Regions from separate parts of the Clostridium sp. Marseille-QA1073 genome, predicted to be linked through region 3. Evidence: riboswitches for the same ligand, from Rfam matches in the RefSeq annotation. Region 3 holds a riboswitch; each other region holds the start of a gene.

Region 1 (10,889 bases), on a different contig from region 3:
CAATCTTTCTCCATGTTACATATAATGGATTTCTCACTATAGCTTGTATAAATTCATTATTAAATACATCACTTAAAACTAATGCTAACATAAAATCTCCCTTCTTATTATCCTATTAAATAGTATATGTTAAATTTCCTATATTTATATTCTATAGCAATTATATGCATGTATACATTGTATTCGTCACATATTGAGATATTATGATAAAATATCTCTACTTTCAATAAAATATAAATGTTTTTTATCAAATTCTGCAGAAAATTTTTAATACTATTTTAAAACATTATACATAAAAATACATATAGTCTCAAATTTTGTATTATAAATAGAAGTAATCTACATAAATATAATTTGTGAGCTTGTATTTATATATGTTAATAATAATTATTATAAATATATCTTCATAGATTTAAAAGAACATTTCGACAAATTATGATATAAAATTGTAAACTTTAATTATTTTACATTTCATTTTATTTACTTTAAAACATAAACTTCTAAATATGAAAATTTGTAACTAATTATCAGGGATTTTTACCAATTAAAAGTTAAGAATGAAAGATTATTGATGCCTATTTCTTAAATTTACTTATCTTAGAAATCTGAAATTTGAGTTAAAGAAAATTGTAGTACTCCATAGATAGCATTACTATATATAAAATTCAGCGATTTAATTAGAAGAAACTCTTAATTCTTTTTTCATAAAGCTAAAAAAAGCTTAGTACTTTGTACTAAGCTTTGGTGGCTCACCGGGGGATCGAACCCCGGACACCATGATTAAAAGTCATGTGCTCTACCGACTGAGCTAGTGAACCATATTGTTAGCTAAGAAAACTTAGCTAACATTACCTGGCAACAACCTACCCTCCCACACAGTCTCCCGTGCAGTACTCTCGGCGTCCTAAGGCTTAACCTGCCTGTTCGGAATGGAAAGGGGTGTTACCCTTAGGACCATCATCACCAGATCTAAATTTGTTATAAACGTCGTACTACTTCGTCAACTGCATTCGCTGTGGTGCTCATTTACCATTAGTAAACTCCACTCCTCACTCATTTGTTTCCTTGTATTACTCGTTTCTATCAAATTTTAAAAATTTATATAAGCTTCAAAGAAATTATTCTCTGAAAATTGCACAGTGAAATTAATTAGGTCAAGCCCTCGACTTATTAGTATGAGTCAGCTGAACATGTTACCATGCTTACACCTCTCACCTATCAACCTGGTGTTCTTCCAGGAGTCTTACTAACTTATGTTATGGGAAATCTCATCTTAGGGGGGGCTTCACGCTTAGATGCTTTCAGCGTTTATCCCTTCCAGACATAGCTACCCAGCTGTGCCACTGGCGTGACAACTGAGCCGCAGAGGTCTGTCCATGTCCCGGTCCTCTCGTACTAAGGACAGCTCCCCTTCGTTCACCCGCGACGGATAGGGACCGAACTGTCTCACGACGTTCTGAACCCAGCTCGCGTACCCTTTAATGGGCGAACAGCCCAGCCTTGGGACCTACTTCAGCCCCAGGATGCGACGAGCCGACATCGAGGGTGCCAAACCTCCCCGTCGATGTGGACTCTTGGGGAGATCAATACCTCATCCCCGGTGGCTTTTATCCGTTGAGCGATGGCCCTCCCGAGGAACCACCGGATCCACTAAGCCCGACTTTCGACCTGCTCACTTGTCTGTGTCGCAGTCAGGCTCCCTTCTGCCTTTGCACTCTTCGAACGATTTCCGACCGTTCTGAGGGAACCTTTGGGCGCCTCCGTTACTTTTTTGGAGGCGACCGCCCCAGTCAAACTGCCCACCTAACAATGTCCCGTGACCTGATTCAAGGCCTCCGGTTAGAATTCCAGTACTATCAGGGTGGTATCCCAAGGATGACTCCACAAAGGCTGACGCCCTTGCTTCCAAGTCTCCCACCTATCCTGTACAGATAGTACCGGAAACTCAATCTTAAATTACCGATGGCTCTGAGGTCTTTCCGTCCAATCGCGGGTAGCAAGCATCTTCACTTGCACTACAATTTCCTTAGTTACTGTTGGGAGCAATTGCCCAAATCATTACGCCATTCGTGGGGGGGTCGGAACTTACCCGACAAGGAATTTCGCTACCTTAGGACCGTTATAGTTACGGCCGCGTTTACTGGGGGCTTAAGTTCGTGCCTTCGTTTGCACTAAGCAATCCCCTTAACCTTCCAGCACCGGGCAGGCGTCGGCCCCTATACATCAGCTTTTCTGCTTAGCAGGAACCTAACGTGTTTTTGCTAAACAGTTGCTTGGGCCTATTCTCTGCGGCCTACTTGCGTAGGCACCCCTTCTCCCGAAGTTACGGGGTCAATTTGCCGAGTTCCTTAACAGCAATTCTTCCGATGGTCTTAGGATTCTCTCCTCACCTACCTGTGTCGGTTTGCGGTACGGGCATAAGCTTCCTCCATAGAGGCTTTTCTTGGCAACTGTCGGTCAGATGCACTACTTACCTAAGGGCTTCCCCATCACGCCTCAGCTAATGTAGGTGGATTTGCCTATCCTACATACCTAAACGCTTAGACTATCAATAGCTAGCACATCTTATCCTCCTGCGTCACCCCATTTGTAATAACGTCTGCTAGTGGTACAGGAATATCAACCTGTTGTCCATCACCTACGCCTTTCGGCCTCGGCTTAGGTCCCGACTAACCCTGAGCGGACGAGCCTTCCTCAGGAAACCTTAGGTTTTCGACCGACAGGATTCTCACCTGTCTCTCGCTACTTATGCCAACATTCTCACTTCTGCATCGTCCACCGCTCCTTCCGGTACGACTTCAGCCAATGCAGAAAGCTCCTCTACCGCGTACACGTAGTGTACACCCATAGCTTCGGTGGTAGTTTAGCCCCGGACATCTTCGGCACCGAGATCTCTTGACTAGTGAGCTATTACGCACTCTTTGAATGAGTGGCTGCTTCGCTAACATCCTAGTTGTCTTAGAAATCCCACATCCTTTACCACTTAACTTACACTTTGGGACCTTAGCTGATGGTCTGGGCTGTTTCCCTTTTGACTACGGATCTTATCATTCGCAGTCTGACTGCCGAAATAAAAGTATATGGCATTCGGAGTTTGATAAGGTTCGGTAAGCGATATGCCCCCTAGCCTATTCAGTGCTCTACCTCCATTACTCAATTAATCGACGCTAGCCCTAAAGCTATTTCGAGGAGAACCAGCTATCTCCGAGTTCGATTGGAATTTCTCCCGTTATCCACAGCTCATCCCATGGTTTTTCAACACCAACGTGGTTCGGTCCTCCACGAGATTTTACTCGCTTCAACCTGGCCATGGATAGGTCACCCGATTTCAGGTCTACGACATGCAACTTTGCGCCTATTCAGACTCGGTTTCCCTTCGGCTCCGTACCTTAAGTACTTAACCTCGCTACATATCGTAACTCGTTGGCTCGTTCTACAAAAAGCACATCGTCACACATATAAAGTGCTTCGATCGGTTGTAGGCACAGGGTTTCAGGTTCTATTTCACTCCCCTCCCGGGGTTCTTTTCACCTTTCCCTCACGGTACTTCTCCACTATCGGTCACTAGGTAGTATTTAGCCTTGGGAGGTGGTCCTCCCTGCTTCCCACAAGGTTTCACGTGTCTCGTGGTACTCTGGATCAGAACTTAAGGTCTTCTCGTTTCACTTACAGGTCTATTACCTTCTACGGAGTAGCTTTCCAGCTATCTTCAGTTACAATAGCCACCTCTTTTATGTTCTGTCCTCAACCCCCAAGCCAAAGGCTTAGGTTTGGGCTCTTTCCCTTTCGCTCGCCGCTACTTAGGAAATCGATTTTTCTTTCTCTTCCTCCGGGTACTTAGATGTTTCAGTTCCCCGGGTTTACCTCTATATACCTATGTATTCAGCATATAGTACATGGCGTAGCCATGTAGGTTTCCCCATTCGGAAATCTTTGGATCACAGACTATTTGCGTCTACCCAAAGCTTATCGCAGCTTATCACGTCCTTCTTCGGCTCCTAGTGCCAAGGCATTCACCCTGCGCCCTTTGTAGCTTGACCTATCTAAAAATCAATTATACAAATTCGCATAAATAGAATTCAAAAACTTTGTTTTTAAACTTATTTCTGTTTGTCTTGACGAAATTGTTTATTTATCTTTTAAATTTAAAGGATATTTAAACAAATATTTTCACTGTGCAATTTTCAAAGAACAATTGAGCTTTTCCTCTGTCCCGTAGGACCTTGGTCGCTCAAAATTAAACAGAGATAGTACCAGTTTTCGTAGAAGAGTTACCAACTACGTCGACTCCCTAGAAAGGAGGTGATCCAGCCGCAGGTTCTCCTACGGCTACCTTGTTACGACTTCACCCCAATCACTAATCCCACCTTCGGCCGCTGGCTCCTTGCGGTTACCTCACGGACTTCGGGTGTTACCAGCTCTCATGGTGTGACGGGCGGTGTGTACAAGGCCCGGGAACGTATTCACCGCGACATGCTGATTCGCGATTACTAGCAACTCCCGCTTCATGTAGGCGAGTTTCAGCCTACAATCCGAACTGGGATTGGTTTTTAAGTTTAGCTCCACCTCACGGTCTTGCATCTTGTTGTACCAACCATTGTAGCACGTGTGTAGCCCTAGACATAAGGGGCATGATGATTTGACGTCATCCCCACCTTCCTCCCGGTTAACCCGGGCAGTCTCACTAGAGTGCTCAACTTAATGGTAGCAACTAATGATAAGGGTTGCGCTCGTTGCGGGACTTAACCCAACATCTCACGACACGAGCTGACGACAACCATGCACCACCTGTCTCCCTGCCCCGAAGGGCTTCCCTCATTACAGGTAATTCAGGGGATGTCAAGTCTAGGTAAGGTTCTTCGCGTTGCTTCGAATTAAACCACAGCGTAACCACTAGCGGCGAGCCCCGTCAATTCCTTCAGGTTTTCCTAATCTTGCGATCGTACTCCCCAGGCGGAATACTTATTGTGTTAACTGCGGCACAGAAGGGGTCGATACCTCCTACACCTAGTATTCATCGTTTACGGCGTGGACTACCAGGGTATCTAATCCTGTTTGCTCCCCACGCTTTCATGCCTCAGCGTCAGTTACAGTCCAGAAAGCCGCCTTCGCCACTGGTGTTCTTCCTAATCTCTACGCATTTCACCGCTACACTAGGAATTCCGCTTTCCTCTCCTGCACTCTAGACACCCAGTTTCAAATGCAGCACCCAAGTTGAGCCCGGGTATTTCACATCTGACTTAAATGTCCTCTTCACCGCATCCTTTTTACGCCCGGTAAGTCCACGGGACGCTTGCTTTGCCGCACAAAAGCGTACGCGGCTGCTGGCACGTAGTTAGCCGTGGCTTCCTCATATGGTACCGTCATTATCTTCCCATATGACAGAACTTTACAACCCTAAGGCCTTCTTCATTCACGCGGCGTTGCTGCGTCAGGGTTTCCCCCATTGCGCAATATTCCCCACTGCTGCCTCCCGTAGGAGTCTGGACCGTGTCTCAGTTCCAATGTGGCCGATCACCCTCTCAGGTCGGCTACGCATCGTCGCCTTGGTGAGCTGTTACCTCACCAACTAGCTAATGCGCCGCGGGTCCATCTCATAGCGGATTGCTCCTTTGGTACAAAAGTCATGCGACCTTCATACTTTATGCGGTATTAATCTCCCTTTCGGGAGGCTATTCCCCTCTATGAGGCAGGTTACCCACGTGTTACTCACCCGTCCGCCGCTAATCCACTCCCGAAGGAGCTTCATCGCTCGACTTGCATGTGTTAGGCACGCCGCCAGCGTTCGTCCTGAGCCAGGATCAAACTCTCAATTTAAAAGTTTGTATCTTGATTGCTCAAGTAAAGTTTGCTGACTATTAATAGTCATTTTAAGTTTCTTTCGAAACTCAATGAATTAACTGGTTTTACCTATTTCTCTGTTTAATTTTCAAAGACCAAATTATTTAGTAATTTTTACCGTCGTTTTTCGACTGCTTAATCAGTTTATCACTTATTTTTTTGCTTGTCAACAACTTTTTTAATTTAATTTAAAAAGTTAATTGAACAGCTTGTCACTATCGAGTCTGTGTCGCAGCGACAAGGAATATATTATCATAAAGTATATTACACATTTATGCTTTATATCTTATAATTCACTATTAAATTTAACATTCTCTATTTTTCTTTATATTTCTAGTTTTTTTTTATAATGATACACCTGGGATAGTTTTATTTTACTTGTTCTTCATTTATCATTTTATCCTATAAATCCATAATAAAACACATATAATTAAAAATTAAATCTTAAAGTAAAACTTTAAACTTAATTTTATAATTGGTTTATCTTTGATACAAATTTGATATAAAATGATAATTATAATTTCTTGAGATTATAATAATATTTTGCTACTGATTAAAAAAATAAATATAATGAGAAGTAAAATTTAATAAAATATATGATTGCTGTACTAAATATGGTTAAAGAAGTACTATAAAGTTTATAACAAACTTACATGCATAGAAAAAAGGATTGGTTTATCTCACCAATCCTTTTTTTATATTCCTAAAAACATCGCTGCCATTGCAAAATATATTATTAACGCTAAAGCATCAACAATAGTAGTTATTAATGGACTAGCCATTATAGCTGGGTCTAGTTTTAACTTTTTAGCAACTATAGGAAGAACACATCCTACTACTTTCGCTATTATTACTGTAAAAAATAAAGTTGTACATACTGTTATTGCTACATATAATTCTACTTTTTCTAAAAAATATACTCTTAAAAAGTTTACTCCTGATAGTACAATACCAACAACAATACTAACTCTTAGTTCTTTCCATAGCACTTTAAATACATCACTTAATTCAATTTCCCCTAAAGCTAATCCCCTTATAACAAGAGTTGAAGCTTGTGATCCTGCATTTCCACCTGTATCCATTAGCATTGGTATAAATGCTGCTAATATAACCACTGATTGTAATACTTCATCATATCTTTTAATTATATTCCCTGTAAATGTAGCTGATATCATAAGAACTAACAGCCATACTATTCTATTCTTAGCTAAATTAAATACACTAGTTTTTAAATATTCTTCTTCTGAAGGCCCCATCGCAGCCATCTTTTGAAAATCCTCTGTATTTTCTTGTTCTATAATATCTACTATATCATCTATAGTTATAATACCAACTAATCTATTTTCATTATCTACTACTGGCATTGCTAAAAAGTCATATTTTTTAAATAAATCTGCTACTTCTTCTTGGTCATCTAATGTATGAGTGCAAATAACATTATCATCCATTATATTTTTAATGATTTCATTATCATCATTTAATATTAAATCTCTAATAGATAATACACCTTCTAGTTTTCTCTTTTCATTAGTTACATAGCAGGTGTCTATTGTTTCCTTGTTTAGCCCTGTTCTTTTAATATGATCAACAGCTTCCTTTACTGTCATTTCTTTTCTAAGTCTTACATATTCTATAGTCATTATGCTACCTGCAGAATTATCTGGGTAATTTAAAAAGGTATTAATTAATCTTCTTTTACCTTCTTTAGTGTTTTTAAGAACCTTTTTAACAACATTTGCAGGTAATTCTTCTAATATATCTACAGTATCGTCTAAAAATAATTTATCAACTATATGACTAAGCTCATCATCTGTTATAGCTTCTATAATATATTGTACATCTTCTGTAGACATATAAGAAAATACTTCAGTAGCTATATCTTTTGGTAAAATCCTAAATATAATTAGCATTTTATCTCTATCTACTTCTTCTAAAAATTGAGCAATATCTACTGATTTTTCCTCAATTAATAAGTTTCTTGCATCAACAAATTTACTTGCTTTAATTAAATCTAATACTTTTTTGAATTCCATATGCAATACCTCCTATTAGGCACTGCTATTCATCTTTTTTGTGACTACATGAATAGCAGTGAATATTAATTTTTTCAAAATACTATAACTCCCGCCATCTTCCATGATAGCCACCTCCAAAATCAAAATTAAAAATCTCTTTACTCCACGAGTAAAGAGATTAGAACACTCAAATTAAAAGCTCCAATAAAGTGCATTAATGCAAAGCACACTCAACTCGTTGAGTTTTAGCTCTGTAAGACGTAGAGAAATTCTCAGCCACATTAGATAAAACCTTAATTCGATAGTATCTGCTAACCCATTGGTGTCTCTGGACATTTCTGGGCAGTGGCATATTTTCATACAGTAACCTCACCTAACAAGATTTATTAAGTTTCTAGTGAATTATATTATCACCATATCTATAATACTACTATACTCTACAAAAGTAAACCCAATACTTACTATTTTTTATTTCTATAAAAAACAACATGATCTTGCCATTTACCATTTATATATAAATATTCTTTGCTAATACCTAGTTTTTGAAATCCACAACTTTTCAATACTCTTTGTGACTTTTCATTAGATACCATTGTACTCGCTTCTATTCTATGAAGCTCTAATTCTTCATAAGCATAATCTATTGCAAGCTTTACCGCTTCTTTCATATATCCTTTTCCTTGCTCATTTTCATCTATAGAGTATCCAATAAATGCATTTCTAAACACACCCATAATAATATTATTTATCTTAATTCTACCTATAAATTTTCCTTCTTTATAAATTCCGAAATGGACAGCTTGCCCCTTTATAAATTGTTTATAACTTTCAATTAAACTTGTAGCTTGCTCTTCTAAAGTATAAAAATTTTCATCTCTTAAAGGCTCAAAAGGAGTAAGATATTCTCTGTTTCTAATATAATAATTTAATATTTCCTCTGAATCTTCTGGTGTTAATATCTTTAAGTATATGCTTTTCCCATGTAAAATTAACTCTTTTTCCATATAGTTTCTTTCATAACTATTTTTATTTATACCAAGTAAAAGTTCATGCTCTAACTTTGATTTATGTATTATATTATCTGATATAATTCCCTCAAGCTCAAATCCTAAATTAGTAAAGGCATTTAAGTTAATATCTTCTCCACAAAGTACATTAACCTTATTTACTTTGTTATTTTTAAATAATATATTTAAAATAAGAGTAATAGTATCCTTTAAATAGTCATAGCTTTCCTCTTTACTTTTATAAAACTTCAGCCTAAACAAACAACTTTTATTGTCACTATCTATTTCTATTATATATATTCTTCCTATAGTTATACCTAAACCATCTCTTATTATGTAGTCTCTTCTACTTCCATTTGCTAAATTTAAACTAACCCATTTTCCTTTATTCATTATAAAATCCCTACCTTAAGCTAAAGTTTTTTTAGTATCTTTATAAATTAATGACACAAAGATTATAGATATTAGTAAACTCATAGGTATTGCATAAAAAGCTAAATTTGAACTGATTAAATCATTAAGTTTAGCTATAATATTATTTAGTACCATATTTATAATGCTTGCTGCTGTAATTATAACCCCTGTAACATATATTGCATCGTCCTTAAAAGTCTTACTTATAGTAATAACTACAGTAGGATAAGCTATAGAAAAAATAACCCTGATATACAAACTAACCTATGGTTTTGCTACCTATTATTATCCCTGATACATATAAAATAAGTCCTATAAATAAAGACATGATTACTGAATTTAAGTATCCCCTTTTTTTCTACTACAAAGCCACCTAATAATCTTCTTACAGTAAGTGTAGCAAAAAATATTGATAGATATGTAGAACTTTGTTTATAGCTAAAGCTATAGCTTTCTTATATAAAATTTACTAACGAATTTGATGTACCACTCTCCGGAAAACAATAAAAACCTAACGTAAGTATATAAAAATAAACCATCTTATTTTTAAAAATTCGTAATAGGTTTACTTTATTATTCCCTTTCTTTATATGTGCCTGTGGTCTTTTAACGAATATAAATACTATAAAAGCAATTGCAAAAAGTATAGCTATAACTAAATAAATACTTCTGCAATTTACTCCATTTTCTAATAAATTATCTGTTGTATATTGTCCTACTGCTGAACCTAATTCATAACAAAAATGAGTGGCATTCATTATTATTGCCTGAAAGCTCATAGCAACAATAGGCGAAAGAGTATTAATGCTGATACTAAGTAGACCTATTCCAACATTTAATAAAAACATACATATTAGAAGCATAATATAACTTGATATCTGTGAAAATAAAAATAAAGTAATAGTACATATCCCTAGCTCTAATAAGAATACTTTTTTCTGACTTATTTTTTCACAAAGTAATCCTCCTATATATGTAAAAGAAATATATTCTATATATCCAATTGTAATCATATAACCTACGCTGGAATTATTTATTGAAAAATCTTCTTTATAATGCAGGAATTAAAACACCCTTTATATTATCTGATATAGCTATTAAAATCATGGTTATAAACATAAAAATTACTATCATCAGGTTATTTCTTTTTTTCAAATAAATCTTCCCCCTCAAGTAATAATTATATAGTATAATTATTACTTATTGAATACTTCAACAGATTTGTAACATTATATTTTAAAAATTTAGTATTGGATAAAATATAACTAAGATACTTTATTCTTTTAGAAAATAAAGTATTTTGATATACTTATAATAAAAATAAGCGAGAGGTTTGATAACATGAATAAGGCTAATATTAATAAATTAAAACTCTTTTTAATGGGGTTAGAAAATAGATTTGAGGAAAATAAGGCGATTTTCAAACATATAACAGTTAATTATGCTGCTGGGTTAAAAAACTTTAAAGGTATAGCAAATTTTGAGGATGATAAATTAAATTATAACTTTAATGGAACAACAAAAGTTTTAACTATATCTGAACTATTTAATGAAGTAATAAAAGAAGCTGAAAATTATGACTCTATATCTTTGACCTATAGTGAGCGAGGAG
Region 2 (10,889 bases), on a different contig from region 3:
AATTTTTTAATATACATAGTTTTTACTATTTGAGTGAGTATACAATAGGATAAAAGAATTCCAATAAGCCATGGAAAATATGATAATGGTAGCGCTTGAAGTCCTATTGATGCTCCAAAAGAAGTAAATGGTATAAATATACCTACTACAACTATAACACCTGTTAATAATAAAACTGGAGCTGTTGCTCTACTTTGAATAAATGGTATTTTCTTAGTCCTAATCATATGAACTACTAAAGTTTGTGATAATAGTCCTTCTATAAACCAACCAGATTGGAATAATGCTTGCATTGCTGGAGTATTTGCCTTAAATACAAACCACATTACCAGATAGGTAATTATATCAAATATAGAACTTATTGGTCCTATAAAAATCATAAACCTACTAATATCATCTGCATTCCATTTCCTTGGCTTTCTCAAATATTCTTGGTCCATAGTATCCCATGGAATTGATATTTGAGAAATATCATAAAGTAAGTTTTGTACTAAAAGATGAATAGGAAGCATTGGTAAGAATGGTAAAAACGCACTAGCAATTAATACACTAAATACATTCCCAAAGTTTGAGCTTGCAGTCATTTTAATATACTTTATTATATTTCCGAAAACTCTTCTTCCTTCTATTACCCCTTCTTCAAGTACCATTAGATTTTTTTCAAGTAAAATTATATCTGCTGATTCCTTTGCTATATCTACCGCAGTATCTACTGATATACCTACATCAGCCTGACGAAGAGCTGCAGCATCATTGATACCATCGCCCATAAATCCTACGGTATGCCCTTTATTCTGCAATACTTTAATAATTCTTGATTTTTGAAGCGGTGAAAGCTTGGCAAACACATTAGTGTTATCCACTAATTTTGACAATTCTTCATCACTAATTTTTTCTATATCAGAGCCAAGAAGTATATTATTTACTGTTAATCCAACTTCTTTACATATTTTTTTCGTTACTGCATCATTATCTCCAGTTAATACTTTTACATTTACTCCATTTTCTTTTAATGCTTTTATTGCTTCTGCTGCTGACTCCTTTGGTGGATCTAAAAATCCTATATATCCCATAAGAACCATATTGCTTTCATCTTTTATACTGAATGTATTTTCATCAGGAATGTCATTTTTTTGTGCAACTGCAATGACCCTCATTCCTTCATTATTTAATTTAGTCACCATATTAAGAACTTTATTCTTTATTTTTTCTGTAAGTTCCACTACTTCTCCGTTATATTCTGCAAAAGTACATATTGAAAGCATTTCTTCAATAGCACCCTTTGTTACAAGTTGCCTTTTTCCATCCTCACTTTTTAATACTACTGACATTCTTCTTCTTGAAAAGTCAAATGGAATCTCATCAACTTTCATGTAATTTTTCTCAAGTTCATTAAACCCTTGGTCTTTTCCATGTTCTAATATTGCAACATCCATTAAATTACGAAGTCCAGTCTGATAAAAACTATTTAAATAGGCATGTCTCAATACTCTTATATCTTCTTCTCCATTAATATTTAAATGTCTTTCTACAACTATCTTGTCAAGAGTAAGAGTGCCTGTTTTATCAGTACATAATACATCCATAGCTCCAAAGTTTTGTATAGCATCTAGTTTTTTTACTACAGTTTTATGCTTAGCCATTGAAACAGCACCCTTAGCAAGATTGGAAGTTACAATCATAGGAAGCATTTCAGGTGTAAGTCCTACTGCAACAGATATTGCAAAAAGAAGTGCTTCTAACCATCTACCTGTAGTTATTCCGTTTATAAAAAATACTATAGGTACCATTATAAGCATAAATTTTATAAGTAATACGCTTACACTATTTACACCTTTTTCAAAACTTGTTTTAACTCTTGGTCCTGAAAGTGAAGATGCCATAGAACCAAAGTACGTATCATCTCCTGTTGCAATTACTACAGCAGTCGTACTTCCACTAATAATATTTGTCCCTAATAAGCAAATATTATCAAGTTCAGTTACTCCCAAATTCTTATCTTTTTCTTTTAAATTTGGATATTTTTCAACAGGTTCTGATTCCCCAGTAAGTGATGACTGGCTAACAAACAAGTCTTTACTTGATATTATTCTTATATCAGCAGGTATCATATCACCTGCAGCGAGATACACTATATCTCCTGGAACAATTTCCACCATATCTATTTCTTTTTTTCCCATATCTTGTCTATGAACTAATGTAGTAGTTTTTACTAATGCCTTTAATTTTTCTGCTGCTTTACTAGATTTAAATTCTTCAGAAAATTTTAATAACCCACTAATGATTACCATTATACTAATGATTATTACTGTTACATAGCTTTTATCTCCTGGTGCAGCAAGAATAACATCAGTTATTAAGGATACAACCGCAAGTACTAATAATACTATGATAAAAGGATTTATAAAAGCTTTAATTAACTCTATAAACCATGGTGTTGGTCTTTCATGTGCTATTTGATTTAGTCCATATTTTTCAACTTTATCTTCTATATCTTTATTAGATAGTCCATTAATATCTGTATTAAGTTCTTTATAAATTTCTTCTAAATTCATTTTACTAAAACTAATAAGTCTGTTTACAGAATTTTCTACTCTCTTTTCTATACTCACATTTCTTTTTTTAATCATAATTCACACCTCCAAATTCTAAAAAAGACAATAAGAAACCAAAGGTTAATAAAAATATTTTTTAAACCTTTTTAAAATAGTATTTAATTTGAGGCTAATAAATATACGAATTATATTCAATAAAGAAATAGTGAAGATAATAAATTTGATTAACAAAAATGTATATATTTTAAGAAGCTATCTATATGATAGGTTTTATCAAACTCCTGTGAGAAGAAGTAGAGCTTGACATTAAATGTCCATTATTCTTTAAATATATCTCCTTACCTCCACTGTCCGTACTACTACTGCCAGCCTCCATTCTTTTCACCTCCTGAAAATTCAAAATAAATTAAAAAAACCTCGTCAAAACTTAAACATGACGAAGGCATTATAAACAACACTTTCTCGTCCAAGTTTTGGCTCTGCAAGGCAATGAAATTGCATTAGATTAAGCCTTCTTTGTTCGGCAAAACCTGCTAACCAGTTAAGAATGTTTCCACTCTTTCACGGCAGCAACCCGTATCCTTGTAGTAACCTCACCTACCGAGGTATATTTAATTTTCACTATTATTGTATTCTTATCAATTATATATGTCAACGTTTTTTTTATTAAATTACGTTAAGATTATGTTAAGTCACTAACTCATCTAATAAGTTATCTATAACAATTAACCATTAACTTCATTTTTAGTTATTATTAATAATTGAAATTTAAGTATTTCAATAAAATATAAGTTTAGATATATCTTATAAAAAACTCAAACATTCGCATAAAATGTTTGAGTCTTTTATAAAATATATTTATTTTAGCTCGTGAACGAATATTCCACTTCTTAGTTTTGGTTCAAACCAAGTTGATTTTGGCGGCATAACTTCTCCTGCATCAGCTATGTTCATAAGTTCAACTATACTTGTAGGATACATTGAGAATGCTACTTTCATACCATTATCAACTCTTTTTTCAAGCTCCTTAAGTCCTCTTATTCCACCAATAAAGTCTATTCTATCACTAGTTCTTGGATCTTCTATACCAAGCAACGGTCTTAATAGATTATTTTGTAATATTGAAACATCTAAACTTGCTACTGGATCTTTTGCATCAAAAGTCTCCTTCTTAGCAGTTAACTTATACCACTTTTTATCTAAGTACATCCCAAAAGTACCTTTTTCTTCTGGTTTACATTGATTACAGCAGTTATAAGCTTCTATATCAAACTTTTCAGATACTTTACTTAGGAACTCCTCTGTAGAAAAACCATTTAAATCTTTTACAACTCTATTATAATCCATAACATATAAATCTTCTGCTGGGAAAATTACAGATAAAAAGAAATTGAATTCTTCTTCTCCAGTATATTGCGGATTTTGCTCTCTTCTTAACTGTCCAACTTTAACAGCTGACGCTGCTCTATGGTGACCGTCAGCAATATATAAATATTTAACTTCTTTAAATAAATTTTCTAATTTATCTACAGTATTTTTATCATTTATAACCCATACAATATGAGTTATTCCATCTTCTGAAACGAAATTATATTCTGGCTCTTTTTTAGTCCACTCTATAACAACTTTATCAATTTCAGATACATTCTTATAAGTTAAAAATATAGGGCCTGTATTTGCATTACAATAATCAACATGATTGATTCTATCTTGCTCTTTCTCTGCTCTTGTATGTTCATGTTTTTTAATTATATCTTTCATATAATCATCTATAGAAGTGCATCCTACTATACCTGTTTGAACTCTTCCATCCATTATTTGTTTATATATATACATACAAGATTCACTATCTCTTATATATACTTTCTCATCTATCATGTTATAAAGATTTTCTCTAGCTTTTTCATAAACAATCTTATCATATTGATTTATACTTGGATCTAGATCTATTTGGGCCTTATCAACATGTAAGAAAGAGTACGGGTTTCCTTTTACCATCTCTCTTGCTTCTTCAGTGTTCATAACATCATAAGGTAGTGCAGCAACTTTATCTACCAACTCTTTTTGTGGTCTTATCCCTTTAAACGGTCTTACTACAGCCATTTTTCTCCCTCCTCTGTATTTTAGAATATTATTTAAAGAATTCAGTAATAATACTTACTATTTCTTCTCCAATTCTTGTTTGAGCTTCAACAGTTGAAGCACCTATATGTGGTGTAACAGATACCTTAGGGTGATTTACAAGCTCAGTATTTTTAGTTGGTTCTTCAGCAAATACATCTATTCCCGCTGCTTTTATTTTTCCACTATTTAAAGCTTCTATTAACGCTGCTTCATCAACAACTCCACCTCTAGCACAGTTAATTAAATATGCTCCATCTTTCATCATATCAAATTGAGCCTTACTTATAGTAGCACCTTTATCTTTTGCAAATGGAATGTGTAAAGATAAATAATCTACTTGTGGTAATAATTCTTCTAAAGTAGCATATTCAAATTCATTACATCCTTCGACTTTACCACTTCTATTTGTGTATATGACTCTCATTCCTAATGCTTTTGCTCTCTTAGCTAATTCTTTAGCAATTCTTCCAAAACCTATCAAACCAAGAGTTTTTCCGCTTATCTCAGTTCCTTCATATTTTTTCTTATCCCATTTCCCTTCTCTCATAGAAACATTAGATATATTTACAAATCTTGTAATAGCAACCATATGGGCAAGTGCTAATTCTGCCACTGATGCACTACTTGCATTTGGAGTATTGGCAACTTTTATTCCCTTTCCTTCAGCATAAGCTACATCTATATTATCAACACCAACTCCACCACGAATTATAAGTTTCAATCTTCCAGCTTCAGCAGCCTTATTTATGATAGGTTGTCTAACTTTTGTCGCACTTCTTACTACTACAACATCAAATTCTTTAAGAGCATTTCCTAAATCTTCTGGTTCGTAGAACTGTTCTACTACTTCAAATCCTTTAGATCTTAAGCTTTCAACACCACTGGCTTCCATTCCGTCTGTAACCAATATTCTTATCATAATTATACCCCCATCTTATCTATTTTTTAATAATTATTTTCAATAATAAAAACAAAAGTATTTAATAATTTATTAGTAGCAACTATTCCTTTAAGGCATCTAAATAACTAGACAAAAATAAAAAGAATACTTTCTCTTATAAAAGCAATCATATTTTATTAATAATCTTAACATAAGTAAAATATGTAGCCCTAGTAGAGCACGAGGTAAACTATCATATTGACTATTTATTTGTTTGTTAATGCCTAATGTAAATTAAGAATGAAAAATTATTTTATTCTTCATTCTTAATTTTCTATTTAAGGCTATTCAAGTCCTAATATTTCATCAATTACTTTTAATAACTCTACTAATTCTTCTGGTTTTGTCTCTGCCATATGAGCTATTCTAAAAGTCTTGTCCTTAAGTTTTCCATAACCATTAGAAATTTGATATCCTCTTTCTCCTAATGCTTTATTTAAAGCAGCTATATCAATATTTCTTGTATTTTTAATATTAGTTAATGTATTTGACATATATGGTTCTTGTGGTAATATTTCAAAATGTTTTGCAGCCCACGTTCTAACTATCTTAGCACCTTCTATGTGTCTATTATATCTATTTTCTAAGCCTTCTTTATTTATAATTTTATCTAATTGATATTCTAATGCAAACATATGTGATAATGATGGAGTTGAAGGATATTGATAATCTTTCTTTTGTATATATTCATACAATCCTAATAAATCTAAATAAATTCCTCTATTTGGAACTTGTTTAGCCCTTTCAATAGCCTTCTTAGAGAATGTACACATTGACATTCCTGGAGGAAGTCCTATAGCTTTTTGAGTTGAAGTTATACAAATATCAACGCCCCATTCGTCAACCTTTAATTCAGTTCCTGCTGCAGAACTTACTGTATCTAAACAAAATACTACATCTGGATATTTTTTAACGACTTTAGCTATTTCATCAAGCGGATTCATAATACCTGTAGAAGTTTCATTATGAGTTACTGTTATTAAATCATATTTTCCAGTAGCTAATACTTCATCTACTTGCTCTGGAGTTGTCGCAGTACCCCATTCAACTTCAAATTTATCAGCTGGAACACCATTAGCAACAGCCATATCATACCATCTGTTACCAAAAGCTCCTACTGAAAATATAGCAGCTCTTTTTGCAGTACATGAACGTACGGCACCTTCCATTAGTCCGCTACCTGAAGTTGTTGAAAGTAATATTTCTTCCTTAGTATTAAATATCACTCTCATATAGTCACTTATAGCTCTTTGAACTCTTGAAGCCTCTTTGCTTCTATGTCCTATCATAGGACTGGCCATTTTTTCCAGTACATCTGGTGCTACATCTACTGGACCAGGTATAAATAATCTTTTATGCATAACAAACCCTCCATATTCGTATTGGTATAAACCCCTTATTTATAATTTTAAGTTACCTTAAAAACAATATTATTTTACCATTTATCAGAATATTCATCAAGTTATGAATATAACAACTTAACATAATTTATTTTATATTACGAATATTTTTAATTTTTTAATATTTGTAATTCTATATTTAATTTTTTAATAAAACATCAATTAATTAATACGTATATTGTCGTAAATACCATCAAATAAATTTTTAATACAATGACCTCTGACATAATTCTTACAATTACTACAACTTTGACTTGATTCTACAAAACTCATCATAGAAAATGTACTTCTTCCTTGATAACCATGACAATTTTGTGCAACTCTCATCTTTATTTCACTTGATATCATAATTGATACCTCCAATCTTAATTATACTATTAAAAATTATCTTTATAACCTTATTTTCTATTTTAAATGTATTTTTATTCATCTATAAAATATATAAATAATTACAGTATATAATAATTTTTTTTAATTTAAGTCTCTAAAATAAAACACTTAAAGAAGATTAGAGAGATATTTTGTGTAAGATAAGAACATCGAATCTACTGATATTAACACTATAAATAGATTTAACCGACAGAGCATGATACAAAACATGCTAATTAATTATTTTTTAAAGACGCTTTATTATGATTAATGCTTTTTTTTCTTTAAAATATAAAACTCTTTGGTAGTGCTTTATTTATCACTACCAAAGAGTTTTATATTTCTATAATTGATTCAGTTTCTCTACAGTATTTAGTTATTATACATTGTGCTAAATTTCTTGGGCAATTTTTACACATGCAATTATTTGCCTTTCCATCACAATTATTAGAAATATATTCTGGGCATTTTTTACAATTAAAAACTACAATATCTGCTTTCATTAAATATTTCCTCACAAACTACTCTTCTTGTTCTGATTCATATCTATTTCTATGAGCAATCATTATTTCATTTAATATATCTCCTGTATTAGGCGGAGTATATGTTATAGCATTGGCACCAGCTTCAATAGTTTCTCTAATACTATTTTCATTTGGCCCTCCTGTGGCCATTATAGGAAATTCTGGATACTTTTCTCTTATTTGTCTAACTATACATGGTGTTCTTTTAGCACCTGATACGTTTAATATTGTAACACCAGCTTTTATTCGTGACTCTATATCTTCAAATTCTGAGACAATTGTCACTATTATAGGAATATCTATTGTTTCTCTCATTTTTTTAATAACTTCATTAGGAGTAGAAGAGTTAACTACAACTCCCATGGCACCTTTAAATTCAGCATCTAATGCTAAGTTTATCACTCTTTTTCCCGTTGTAATAGCACCTCCAACTCCACAAAAAACTGGAACATCTGATGCTAGAAGAAGTGCCTCTGTTATTCTCGGCTGAGGAGTAAAAGGATATACTGCAATTACTGCATCTGCATTTGTATTCTTAATAACAGCTACATCTGTGGAAAATACAAAACTTTTTAATCTTTTACCAAAAATAATAATACCACTTGCATCTCTAATAACCTTAGGAAGTTCAATCATATGACTTCTTAATAATCCTTTAAATTCTGGCACATGTTTTCTCATTTTTTTCTCCTTTCCGTATAATTTTTAAACTGATTAGTATAATTAATATTATATTATTATAACACTTTAAACAATTATTTTTTACTAAAATTTATATTAGTTGTATATTCATCTGTGATATACTATACTCACAAAAATTTAAGTACCCATGAGGAGGAGTATATGTATAAACGAATTGAAAAAAGTACATATTTTCCCTATTATTTTATTTTAGGATATTGTCTATTAATAGCAATAATTGCATTCTTTCTTCAAAACCCTAAAGATATAATAATAGGATTAAAAAAAATTATTCTTGAATCAGACGTTTTAATAACTGATTATATTGAATTATCTGGCATTGGAGCCTCATTTATAAATTCAGCCTTAGTAATAACAAGTTTGATTATTTTATTACTTATTTTAAAGGTTGAACCTAATGGCGCTATATTAGCTGGTTTATTTACCACTGCTGGTTTTTCATTATTTGGAAAAAACATTTTAAATATTTGGCCTATAGTCATAGGTATATTTCTATACTCTAAATCACAGAAGTTACCATTTACCAACTTTATAGTAATAATGCTCTTTGGAACTACCTTATCTCCAACAGTTGGCGAATTATTTTTTTCAGATTTCTTACCTTTTTATTTATCAATTATAGTTAGTTTATCTATAAGTATTTTTTTAGGATTTATATTAGCTCCTATGGCTTCTTATACCTTAAGGCTTCACCAAGGCTATAGTCTAGCAAACATAGGCTTGGCTGGTGGTCTCATTGGTACAGGCTTAACCTCAATCTTTAGAGCTTTTGGAGTGGAGTTTGAAAAAAAACTTTTATGGTCAACTGGTAATAATACACTTCTATTCTTAATATTATTATTCCTCTTTGCTGCAATGATATTAATAGGATATTTTTCTGATAAAAAGTGTTTAAAAAATTTATTTGTGTTATATAATTATTCTGGAAGATTAGTAAGTGATTATTACTCTATATTTGGAAAAAGTCTTACATTTATTAATATGGGTATGCTTGGTATTTTTGCAACAGCTTTTGTAATGGCTATTGGAGGAGACTTAAATGGTGCAACTGTTTCAGGTATATTTACAGTAGCAGGATTTGGAGCTTTTGGAAAGCACTTAAAAAATATATTTCCAGTTATAATAGGTGCAACTATTTCTGCACTATTAAATGTATGGGATATAACTTCACCAGGTATGATTTTAGGTATACTCTTTAGCACTACTTTATGTCCTATTGGAGGACATTTTGGATGGTATTATGGAGTTTTATCTGGTTTTTTACATATATGTATGGTAATGAATATAGGATATCTTCATGGTGGAATGAATTTATATCATAATGGTTTTGCTGCTGGCTTTGTAGCTATGATATTAGTCCCACTAATAACTGCATTTAGAAAGGAGCAAGAAAACTAATGAAACATATTAACCAAAAAAATATGAAAATAGTAGACGAAATTATGATGTTTTGTCTTAATCATGGTTGTCATAATATAGATTTAAATTTAAAAAGAGAAGAGAAAAAAACTACTATTTTTATAAAAGCGCATATAAATGATTTATCTGAAAATATCTTTAATGAAATTAAATTATCCTTATCTACCCCAAGAAGACCTGAAATGGAAGAATATTATTGGAATTTAAATGGCGATGATGATACTGATTGTGAGCTTGCATTAGTAGGAATGATGACAGATGATGTTAATATAGAATATAATAATAATGAACTTAAAATTGAATTAGTGAGATTAACTTAAGTAATTAATAACTTAAAAAGCTTCTTAAACTATGCTAAGAAGCTTTATTTTATAATCTCATATATAATAGTTATTTTATAAAATTTAAAACTACTTCTTCAAATAACTTAAAAATTCTTATATCAAAAATAAATTTTAAAAATCTCTTGCTCTAATTTTTTATATAAAACTTTCGATACTAACTAAAACTTAAATCGTTAACTTTTAATTAGATTCCCAATTATATATGCATGCTTTACTTTCTATTTTAAGTTCATCTAATATATGTTTAACTACATTTTTTCCTATCTTATCTTCTACCATTTCACAAAGAGCTATATCTAAATCATGCCAACCTACCCATTCTACTTCTGAAGATTTATTTATTTCTCCCTCTTCATATTTTGCTACAAAAGTAAGCATTAATAAGTCCTTATCTTCTATGCATTGACTCCCTAAATATTTAATATTTCCTATGGTAATTCCTGTCTCTTCTTTAACCTCTCTATAAACAGTCTCCTCTACTGTTTCTCCATTCGTAACATATCCTGATACCA
Region 3 (10,889 bases):
ATTCTTTTAAGATTAAGACATATTTTTTCTATTTTTATGCAATTACACTTAATTAAAAATAATATTAATTAGTATTTTTAAAATTATCAAAAAAACTACTACAATTTTTTTGCCCTTTTTGATGATTTTAAACTTTTTTATTTTTATAGGATTTTTTACTAGTATCTTGCTTTTGCACTTTATTTTTTCCTTGATAACCTTGTTTTTTTATAGGCCTAGGGGCAATTAAGCAATTTGATCCAAATCCAATTAAGTCACTTCTATTTGCTTTAATTAGTGCACTTTTAACCAAGGCATGATTCTCAGGATTTTGAAACTGTAGAAGTGCTCTTTGCATACTTTTTTCTTTATGTTCTTTAGGTACATAAACTTCTTTTTCAGTTATAGGGTTTATACCAGTGTAATATATAGTAGTTGAAAGGCTTCCAGGAGTTGGATAGAAATCTTGTACTTGTTCTGGCATATGTCCCATAGTTTTAATATATTCTGCAAGTTCAATAGCTGCATTTATATCACTACCAGGATGGCTAGACATTAAATATGGAACAACAAATTGATTTTTTCCTAATTTTTTATTTATGTCTGCATATTTCTTTTTAAAACTATCATAAACCTGCTTTTTAGGTTTACCCATTTGTGATAATACTTTATCACTTATATGTTCTGGGGCCACTTTAAGTTGCCCGCTGATATGATGTTCACAAAGCTCATGAAAAAATTTTGTATTTCTATCTTCCATTAAATAATCATAGCGTATGCCAGAACGAATAAATACTTTTTTTATTTTAGGAAGAGATCTTACTTTTCTTAAAAGACTTAAATATTCGCTATGATCTACAATTAAATTTTTGCAAGGAGTAGGGAACATGCATTGTCTATCTTTACATACTCCATGTTTCAGTTGCTTTTTACAAGCTCTATGTCTAAAATTAGCAGTAGGTCCACCAATATCATGAATATACCCTTTAAAATTACTATCTTCAGTTAAAAGTTTGGCTTCATCTATTATAGATTGCTGACTTCTATTTTGTATTACTCTCCCTTGATGATATGTTAGGGCGCAAAAAGAACAACTTCCAAAGCAACCTCTATGACTTGTAATTGAAAATTTAACCTCTTGTAATGCAGGGATTCCTCCCATAGGTTCATAAATTGGATGATAGGTTCTTGTATATGGAAGATTATAAACTCTATCCATTTCTTCTTCTGTTAGTGGGTGTTGAGGAGGGGTTTGTACCACATATCTATCACCATAAGGTTCAATTAAAGTTTTTCCCCATATAGAATCTTGCTCTTTTGAATAGAGCTTGTAGCTTTTAGCATAGGCTCTTTTATTCGTAGAAACTTCTTCAAAAGAAGGAAGTAGAATGTAGTCTTTAATATTAGAGATATCTTTAGTTATATAAGATGTGCCCCTTACATGATGTAATCTTTCTACAGAACTTCCATAGCTTAAAAATTTAGCTACTTCTAATATAGGTCTTTCACCCATACCATATATTAATAAATCTGCTTTAGAATCCATAAGGATACTTTTTCTAACCTTATCATCCCAATAGTCATAGTGAGCAAATCTCCTAAGGCTAGCCTCAATACCACCAATAATTATTGGAACATTTTTATAGGCCTCTCTTGCTCTATTGCTGTAAACAATAACTGCTCTATTTGGCCTATATCCTGATTTTCCACCAGGAGAGTATAGATCATCACTTCTTCTTTTCTTAAAAACAGTGTAATGATTAACCATAGAATCAATATTACCAGAGTTTATTAAAAAGCCATATTTAGGTTCTCCTAATTTTTTAAAATCATCAACACTATTCCAATTAGGTTGAGCTATTATTCCAACAGTATATCCTTCACTTTCTAAAACCCTTCCTATAATGGCTGTACCAAAGGAAGGATGGTCTATGTAAGCATCACCAGTAATGATAATGAAGTCTAACTGTTCTATATTTCGCTTTTTCATATCTTCTTTATTTATAGGTAAAAATTCTGTATTTAATTTCATATAAAGTCCTCCATAGAGATAGTATAATCTATTAATAATTATCTTTTGTTAATAATTTATTATAAAATATTTTAATTTTAAGTAAAATTTAAAACATAGCCTAATATTAACACAAGTATTAAAAAATATGAATAACAATATATTCTTATAAATTATTTAAAATGAGGATAACTATAGGGGAATTAATCATATAATGGAAATATACTACAGATATGAAGGAGTTTTAATTTAAATATAGAATTAATTTTCTATAATAGACTTAATTATATAATATATAATAGATAACTAAGGGTAAATATACATTTTTATTTAAAAACATGAATTTAAGTTCTAAAATATGATTTTAAAATAATAAAACAAAAAAACGTCCTATATAGTTTAGAACTAATTGTTTTCAAATGTGAAATGAAATAACTAGTCAAATATGAAAAGAATATTTATGTCATAATGACTAGTTATCTTTAGGAGATGAATAGTTTGTTCTTAAAGTTATAGTTATTATGAAAGATGAAATTTTAACTATTTTCTAGGATCATCGTACTCATAATTTAATCCTTCAACTAAATCTTGAATAGAAGTATTAGCATTATTAACTTGACCTTTAGTTGGAAGACCATTATTAGAAATTTCATCCTTTAAGTCCTTATCTTCATTAAGATTAGTTAAACTAGGATCTACATAATCATCAATTTTCATTTTAACATAAGGTGTACCTTTAGGATTACTTACATCAAATTTTTCTCTTTCTTTATTCATTATATATCACTCCTTTATTTTAAAATTTTGATTTCTTATTTTAGTATGAGATGTATTGAGGAAATTATGTATGGATATTTATATAAAGATATGTTATAAAGTCAAATTGATATTATTATGTAATATTTTAGAAGGGTGATGTGAATGGCATTTGAAATATATAAAAAAGGATTTATATTTTGTATTTTATATGTAGGTTTTATGTTTATATTAGGAGGAGTTTTCGATGGGTTAAATCTAGACGGAGTAGATTTGCCCAATGATTTATTAGCAAATGTTATGCATATTAATGGAACTTGTATAATGGCTTTTTTAACAGTTTTTACTGGATGCGGCATGTATTTAAGTGAAAAGGATTTCAAATGGTATTATACATTAGTAATATCTATAGCTTTAGGATTAGGGATATCTAAAATTATTAATAAATTTATAATAAAGCCACTTAAGAAAATAGAAGAAAGCTTTGATATGAAAACAGAAAGATTAATTGGTGAAAAGGCAGTGGTTACTACAACGATATATGAAAATGGTTTTGGGCGAATATCTTACGTATATAATGGAGTTAAAATGACTTCGCCAGCTAAAGAAATAAATTTAAAGCAATTAGATGTAAATACTCTAGTATGTATAAAAAAAATTGAAAATCAGGTATTTTATGTGGAAAAATTGTAAAATTATTAATATAAAGGAGCAATAATCATGAATTCACCTTTTTTTATTCCTCTTATAATTTTAGGAGTATTATTATTACTAATCTTATTATTATTTTCACTATGGAAGAGAGTGCCTCAAGATAAGGCATTGGTAGTAACTGGTCTTAAGAAGAGAGTAATTAGCGGAGCAGGAGGATTTGTTTTTCCTCTACTAGAAAGAACTGATATTATATCTTTAGAGAATATGAAAATTGATGTACGAACTGACGGAGCTTTAACAGAGCAGGGTGTTGGAATAATAGCAGATGGAGTAGCTATTGTTAAAGTTAAATCTACAACAGAATCTATTTTATCTGCAATAGAACAATTTAATACTGGCAATGAAGCTAATACTATAATAAATATTAAGGATACTGCGAAGGATGTACTGGAAGGTAAGTTAAGAGAAATTATTTCAAAACTGACAGTTGAAGAAATATATAAAGATAGAGAAAAATTTGTTTCTCGAGTTCAAGAAGTTGCAGCGGTAGATTTGGCAGAGTTAGGATTAGAAATTAAAGCTTTTACTATTAAGGACTTATCTGATAATGATAACTATTTAGTTAATTTAGGTCGTCCAAGAGTTGCTCAAGTTAAAAGAGATGCTGATATAGCTCAGGCAGAGGCACAAAAAGAAACTCATATAAAAACTTCTCAAGCTTATAGAGAAGGAGAGGCGGCTAAAATACTTGCAGAAACTCAAATTGCTGAATCTAACAAAGAAAAAGAATTGAAAGTTCAAGCTTATAGAAAAGAACAAGAAAGTGCAAAGGCTGCATCAGACCTTGCATATCAAATTGAAAGTAACAAAGTTCAAAAAGAAGTTACAGAAACACAAATGCAAGTTGAAATATTAAGAAAACAAAAAGAAAGAGAACTTGCTGATGAAAATATGAAGATAGAGCTTGTTAAGAAGGAAAGAGAAATAGAAATTGCAACTCAAGAATCTTTAAGAAAGGAAAGAGAGCTTGAAGCAACGATTAAAAAACAAGCAGATGCTAATAAATACAAACAAGAAAAAGAGGCAGAGGCAGTTAAATTTAAAGAAATTGCTGATGCTGAGGCTAGAGCAAGAGCCATAGAACTTGAAGGTAAAGCTAAAGCAGAAGCATTAAAACTTCAAGGTATGGCAGAAGTAGATATTATACGAGAAAAAGGACGTGCAGAGGCGGAGGCAATGATGAAAAAAGCAGAAGCTTTTAAAATGTATAATGATGCTGCAGTTACTCAAATGATAATAGATAAGTTACCAGATATAGCAAAAGCAGTTGCAGATCCATTATCAAAAACTGAGAAAATTGTTATTATAGATAGTGGAGAGGGAAATGGAAAAGGGGCTTCAAAGGTTACTAAGTATGTAACTGACATAATGAGTTCCCTTCCGGAAACTGTTAATGCATTAACTGGAGTGAATATAAATGATTTATTTAAAAGTAAAGCTGAGGAAATGCAAAATAAAGATGAAAAAGTAGACCATAAAGAAATAGAAAAATAAAATAAAGTGGTGAGTTAGTCACCACTTTATTTTATAGACAAACTACTTTAAAAATTAATGTATAGCTGAATATAGCTACAACCTTAAGTATTTCAATTTACAATGCAAAATTCATAATTATGGATATTTCTCAATATTAACTTACACCCCTGCGGTCTATAACATAATTACAAATTTAAATAAAATTAAAGTAGTTATAAGATTTAAATCTGTAACTATTTCTGTTTAGAGCTCTGGGGTGCAGTAGGATATAGCACTACATCTGCATTATTAAACGATATTATAATTAATTTGTTTATCTCCAAAGTTCTAGTGTAAATTAATTGATTTGAGTTCCAACCTATACTGTACCTCAGAGGAACCCTAAATGGCTTCACTACTGTTCCCCTGAGGTGGAGTAACCAGCAATTACATTGCTAGTAAAAAATTCATTAAAAAAATTATTTTGCCTAAAAATAATTTCAACCTTAATTGTGCATTGTGAATTTTGAATTGTGCATTGATTAATCAACAATCTTATTAATATTTCATCAAAATCTTATTAAATTAGCTACTGATAGGGTTACATTTAAAGTTATTTATTGTATAATATAGTAGAAGATATTTTATATGATTTAATTAAGTTAAACAATTTAAATAATTAACGTTAGGTGAGGCTCCTATATAGATATACGCTACTGCCCCGAAACATCGAGAGATGCCAATGGGTTAACAGGTACTACCGAACCAAGGTTTTACTTAATGTAGCTGGCATAATGTCCAAAGCTATATAGTGCTAAAGCTCAAACATAGTTTTATAGCTAGAGATCTCACTTTATTTAAGTGAGCTTTTTATTGTGTATAAATATATTTTCTATAAGAAAAATTTTAATTTAAATTTATTTTAGGTGGTGAGTTTGAATGGAAAGTGGCCCTCGAACTAGAGAGTCAAAATTAAAATTAAATAGGTTTCAGAGAAATATCTATGATTTAATAACTTTCTGTTCAAAAAGATAATAGATATTTCTCTGGTAAGAGGAGGAATATCTATGAAAAAGCTAAATGAATTCTTTTTAAGTAATATTTTAAATGCCTATATTTATGATGAATTAGATGATAATATAGGTAGATTAATAGATATATATGTAACTACAGAATCAGGATATCCAAGAGCTATAGGCTACAAGATTAAAAAAGGCAAAGAATTGTTAAACTTTGAATTTAGAAATATAGATATTTATAAAGAAAAATCAGCTTATGTGGTAAAGGTTATAGGAGCAAAAGATATTATCCCTAGAAGGTACTCCTATCTCCTATCTAAAAATCTTTTAGATAAACAAATTGTTGATATTAATGGCAAAAAAGTTATTAAAGTTAATGATTTAAAGATGATAAAGACAGCAGGAGAAATAAGAGTTTTAGAAGTGGAATCTGGATTACTATCTTTATCTAGAAGATTTGGAATGGAAAGCCTAGTCAAAGGATTTTGTAGATTTATAAATAAGGAAGTAAAAGATGATTCTATAACTTGGGAAAGTGTTCAATCTATAGAAATGATTGATGATAGATTAAGACTTAGTGAACCATATAAGAAACTTACAGAACTTCATCCTGTAGAACTTGCAGAAATTATTGAGGGATTATCTTCAGAGGATAGAAGAAAAATATTTGAAAGCTTAAGAAATGATTTTGCAGCAGATACGCTAGAAGAATTAGAAACGGAAATCCAAATAGATATTTTAAAAAATCTTAGTAGTGGAAAGGCAAAAGAAATATTAGATGTTATGCCTAATGATGAAATTGCTGATATTTTAGAAGATATGGATGATGAAACTAAAGAAAATTTATTAATAAATATTGATAATGAAGATGAGCTAGAGATAAGGGATCTTATGGAATATGAAGATGAAATGGTAGGTAGCATAATGAACACTGACTTCATTTCTATAAATATTGATATAACTGCTAGTGAAACCATTGATATTTTAAGAGCGCTAAAGCCAGATGATGAGGTTGCACATTACATTTATATAGTAGATCAGAATGAAAGACTTCAAGGTTTTATATCTTTAAGAGATTTAATTTTAGCAGATCCTAATTCAAAATTAAAATCTATAATGAATACAAAAGTTCTACTAGTAAAAGACAGTGATGATATAGAAAAAGCTGTTCAACTTTCAGTAAAATATGAACTTTATTCATTACCGGTAATAGATGAAGAAGAGAAATTATGTGGGGTGGCAGTGATGAGTAACATTATTGAAGAATTACTAACACCTAGCTGGAAGAGAAAACTTAAAAAATCAAGTTAATATATAGCTTTATAATATAAATCTATATGTTATAAAAAGCAAATTATTTATGAAAAATCGTGACTAGGAGTCACGATTTTTTACTTCAGAGAAGAACATAAAAAATTAGAATTATAATAATAACCATGGAGAACAGATATAAAAATAATTTAAGACTATTATGCCGTAATTTATTACATAATAGTTTTAAAAAGATAATTTACTGTTCTCTGAAATATATTTTTAGTAGCAATAATAAATGGCTTTTACAATAAATGTATATTGTGTTTTTTACATTCATCTATCATATCTAAAGGCCAAATTGAGGATTGTACTTCACCAATATGTATCTTGTTTAAAAAATACATACACATTCTAGATTGACCTATACCTCCACCAATGGTATAAGGAAGTTCATCCTTAAGTATTGAACTATGGAATTGAAAGTCTCTTTTAAAATCTGAGTTTGTAACTCTAAGTTGATGGTCTAAAGCAGCACTGTCTACTCTTATACCCATAGAAGAAAGTTCTAAACCTTCTTCAAGCATTGGATTCCAAAAGATAATGTCTCCATTTAATTCCCAGTCATCATAGTCTGCTGCACGATTATCATGTTTTTTTCCTGAAGCTAACTCTTTTCCGATTCCAATGATAAAAATTGCACCATATTCTTTAGAGGCAAGATTTTCTCTTTCCTTAGATGATAAATTAGGGTATTCATCTTCTAATTCTTGAGAAGTAATAAAGGTTATTTTAGATGGAAGCTTTTTACCTAAATGAGGATATTTTTCAAAAAGGTAGTTTTCTGTATCTTGAAATACAGAATAAATACTTGTTACAGTATTTTTAAGATAGTCTAAATTCCTTGAAGATTTATCTATAATTTTTTCCCAATCCCATTGATCTACATAGATAGAATGAATATTGTCTAGATGCTCGTCTCTTCTAATGGCGTTCATATTAGTATAAAGACCTTCTTCAACTTGAAAATCATATTCGTGAAGAGCAAGTCGTTTCCACTTTGCAAGCGACTGGACAATTTCTAATTCTTCACCAGTATGAAGTATGTCAAAAGACACAGGTCTTTCAACTCCATTTAATGTATCATTAAGTCCTGATGATTTTCTCACAAATAGTGGTGCTGAAACTCTAGAAAGATTAAGAGTTTTAGCTAAATTTTTTTCATAGAATACTTTTATTTCCTTGATTGCCTTTTGAGTTTCCTTAATAGTCATTGATGGAATGTAAGGAGTTTTGCTTAAGCTAATCATAGAAACACCTCCTTTAATTGTATTATCATAATTTAAAATGCTACAGATGTAAAGCTTATTAACAAAAAATATATAATATTCATTGTTTGTTTTAAATTTATCAAAGTAAATATATATTACTTACAAATTTAATCTATGCATTTATTAGAATTATGTTATCCAATTATTTGAATTTTTACCTTATATAATTGAAAATCGACAATGGCGAATTACTAATACTTCTTTTTTATAAGAGAAGTTTTCATTTGATTTTTTTTCACGTAGTACAGTCGCTTTTATTAGAAAATCTATCAAAGAAATTAGTTTGATTAAAACTATATTTGGCCATAAAAATACACCTCCAAAAGTTAAATTTTTAGATCTAACTTTTGAGGTGTACTTCAATTACCACTACTTTTTCTATTTAACTTTTTCTTGAACATATTTAATTATTAAATCTACTGTAGCTAAAATAGAATCCATATGGGTTCTTTCATATCCATGGGAAGCAAATATTCCAGCTCCAATTAATGCAGTTTTAATATCATATCCTGCTCTTAATGCTGCAGAAGCATCAGAACCATAGTTAGGGTATACATCAATTCTATAGTCTATATTATGAGCTTTGCAAAGCTCTGTTAATCTTACTCTTAATTCTACGTCATAAGGACCAGATGAATCTTTAGCAGCTATACAGCAGGCATATTCTGTAGAATTTTGTTCAAGTCCAGGACAACCCATATCAACAGCAATAAATTCTTTTGTATTTTCAGGTATTGCAGAAGAAGCTCCATGGCCTATTTCTTCATAATTACTTATAAATATGTTTATTGTATGAGGAAGCTCTATTTTATTTTCTACAATATATTTTAATGTGTATAATAATATTCCTACACTAGCTTTATCATCTAAGTGTCTTGATTTTATAAATCCACTTTCAGTAAATCTAGTTCTTGTATCAAAGCATATAAAATCTCCAATTTCAATTCCTAAATTTTTAACATCTTCTTTAGAGCATACCTTCTCATCTAAAATTACTTCCATATTTTCAGCTGTTCTTTTTAAGTCTTTAGCTTCTGAACCACTAATGTGAACAGATGGTTTTATAGTTTGAATTGTACCTTCAAAAGTTTTACCATAAACAGTTTCAATAGTGCAATTTTCACCTTCAATTGATGACATCATATATCCACCTAGTGGAGTTAAAGATAATTTTCCATTGCTTTTTATGCCGCTAACCATAGCTCCTAAAGTATCTACATGAGCAGATAAGGTTTTTTGATATTCATTGTTTTTACCCTTTATTGTAGCAATAATTGCACCCTTATTTGTAGTTTTATATTCTATATTTAGTTTGTCTAGTTCACTTTTTATATAACTCATTATTTTTGCAGAATATCCAGATGGACTTGGTATTAATAATATATTTTTTAGATAATTTTTAATGTCTTCTATATTGTACATAATAACACCCCTTAATTGTAATATATGTATTTAATGCCATTTATTAATAGTATCATTGTTTTTAATATTATCATAAGGAAGTAAAAAAATCTATGTTTTGTTATAGATAGAAAACTATTTTTCTATTTTCTTTATGCTTAATCTATAAATACATTCATATAATTAATTGTGGAGGTGTATTATGTGAAAAATAAAATACTATCAACAACATTAATTATAATTCTTTTTATATTTTGCGGAATTTTATCTTTTAGTTTTTTCACGATAAGAAAATATGATAAATTAATATATCCTAATGTACATGTTGAAAATATTCCTGTATATGATCTAAAGATAGAAGAAAGTAAGGTAGTTTTACATAAAGATTTAGAAGAAAAAATATATAATAAAACATTAGAAATATTAGTAGAAGATGAAATATATAGGACAGATTATATGGAGTTAGGGGTTAAATTCAATGTTGACAAGGCACTAAGTGAAGCTTTTGCCTATGGTAGAGATTTTAATATATTTAAGAAGATGTTCATTATTACTAAACCAAACTATATAAATATTAAAGTTGAATTGACTTTTAATGAACAAGCTATAGATGGTATTATAGCTAAAATTGAGAGTCAAATAAATGTAAAAGCTGTTGATAGTAAAATTAAACTGATTAATAATGGAGAATTTCAAATATCAGATGAAATAAAAGGTAAAAAATTAGATAGAGATTTATTAAAAAAAGATATAATTAAAAATATAAATACTAATCTAGATATAGAGAATATAATTATTCATGCTACCATTAATGAAGTTAAGCCAAGGCGTACTAGAGAAGAACTTTCAAAAATTAATACAAGCATAACAAGTTGTAGTACCAATTTTAATAGTTCTTCCAGTGAGAGATCAAACAATATAAGGTTAGCTACTAATGCAATTGATGGTACAGTAATAATGCCAGGCGAAATT

Evidence for each region. A riboswitch is a leader RNA that binds a small molecule or an ion and turns the genes downstream of it on or off. The one in region 3 is predicted to bind magnesium.
Region 1: it holds a riboswitch for magnesium, as region 3 does, so the genes downstream of both, mgtE (magnesium transporter) here and ACY1IQ_RS09600 (magnesium transporter MgtE N-terminal domain-containing protein) in region 3, are expected to answer to the same signal.
Region 2: it holds a riboswitch for magnesium, as region 3 does, so the genes downstream of both, mgtA (magnesium-translocating P-type ATPase) here and ACY1IQ_RS09600 (magnesium transporter MgtE N-terminal domain-containing protein) in region 3, are expected to answer to the same signal.

The regions. Positions count from the first base shown of each region.
Region 1 covers NZ_JBSVQM010000035.1:2,755-13,643, forward strand. Annotated here, with positions in the region: gene ACY1IQ_RS19645 (mechanosensitive ion channel family protein) at 1-91, opposite strand, end outside; tRNA gene ACY1IQ_RS19650 (tRNA-Lys) at 743-818, opposite strand; rRNA gene rrf (5S ribosomal RNA) at 851-968, opposite strand; rRNA gene ACY1IQ_RS19660 (23S ribosomal RNA) at 1,151-4,040, opposite strand; rRNA gene ACY1IQ_RS19665 (16S ribosomal RNA) at 4,296-5,817, opposite strand; gene mgtE (magnesium transporter) at 6,537-7,874, opposite strand; M-box (ykoK) riboswitch at 8,079-8,244, opposite strand; gene ACY1IQ_RS19675 (GNAT family N-acetyltransferase) at 8,318-9,256, opposite strand; gene ACY1IQ_RS19680 (hypothetical protein) at 9,272-9,535, opposite strand; gene ACY1IQ_RS19685 (MFS transporter) at 9,733-10,290, opposite strand; gene ACY1IQ_RS19690 (class I SAM-dependent methyltransferase) at 10,619-10,889, shown strand, end outside.
Region 2 covers NZ_JBSVQM010000035.1:17,940-28,828, forward strand. Annotated here, with positions in the region: gene mgtA (magnesium-translocating P-type ATPase) at 1-2,630, opposite strand, end outside; M-box (ykoK) riboswitch at 3,007-3,167, opposite strand; gene ACY1IQ_RS19715 (DUF1015 domain-containing protein) at 3,414-4,658, opposite strand; gene ACY1IQ_RS19720 (D-2-hydroxyacid dehydrogenase) at 4,687-5,598, opposite strand; gene ACY1IQ_RS19725 (pyridoxal-phosphate-dependent aminotransferase family protein) at 5,904-6,980, opposite strand; gene ACY1IQ_RS19730 (hypothetical protein) at 7,182-7,367, opposite strand; gene ACY1IQ_RS19735 (hypothetical protein) at 7,724-7,891, opposite strand; gene ACY1IQ_RS19740 (beta/alpha barrel domain-containing protein) at 7,910-8,593, opposite strand; gene ACY1IQ_RS19745 (DUF1576 domain-containing protein) at 8,756-10,012, shown strand; gene ACY1IQ_RS19750 (hypothetical protein) at 10,012-10,353, shown strand; gene ACY1IQ_RS19755 (NAD(+) diphosphatase) at 10,558-10,889, opposite strand, start outside.
Region 3 covers NZ_JBSVQM010000008.1:142,425-153,313, forward strand. Annotated here, with positions in the region: gene ACY1IQ_RS09580 (YgiQ family radical SAM protein) at 128-2,011, opposite strand; gene ACY1IQ_RS09585 (hypothetical protein) at 2,531-2,767, opposite strand; gene ACY1IQ_RS09590 (NfeD family protein) at 2,912-3,439, shown strand; gene ACY1IQ_RS09595 (flotillin family protein) at 3,467-4,954, shown strand; M-box (ykoK) riboswitch at 5,590-5,756, shown strand; gene ACY1IQ_RS09600 (magnesium transporter MgtE N-terminal domain-containing protein) at 5,983-7,245, shown strand; gene asnA (aspartate--ammonia ligase) at 7,491-8,495, opposite strand; gene ACY1IQ_RS09610 (M42 family metallopeptidase) at 8,895-9,938, opposite strand; gene ACY1IQ_RS09615 (VanW family protein) at 10,122-10,889, shown strand, end outside.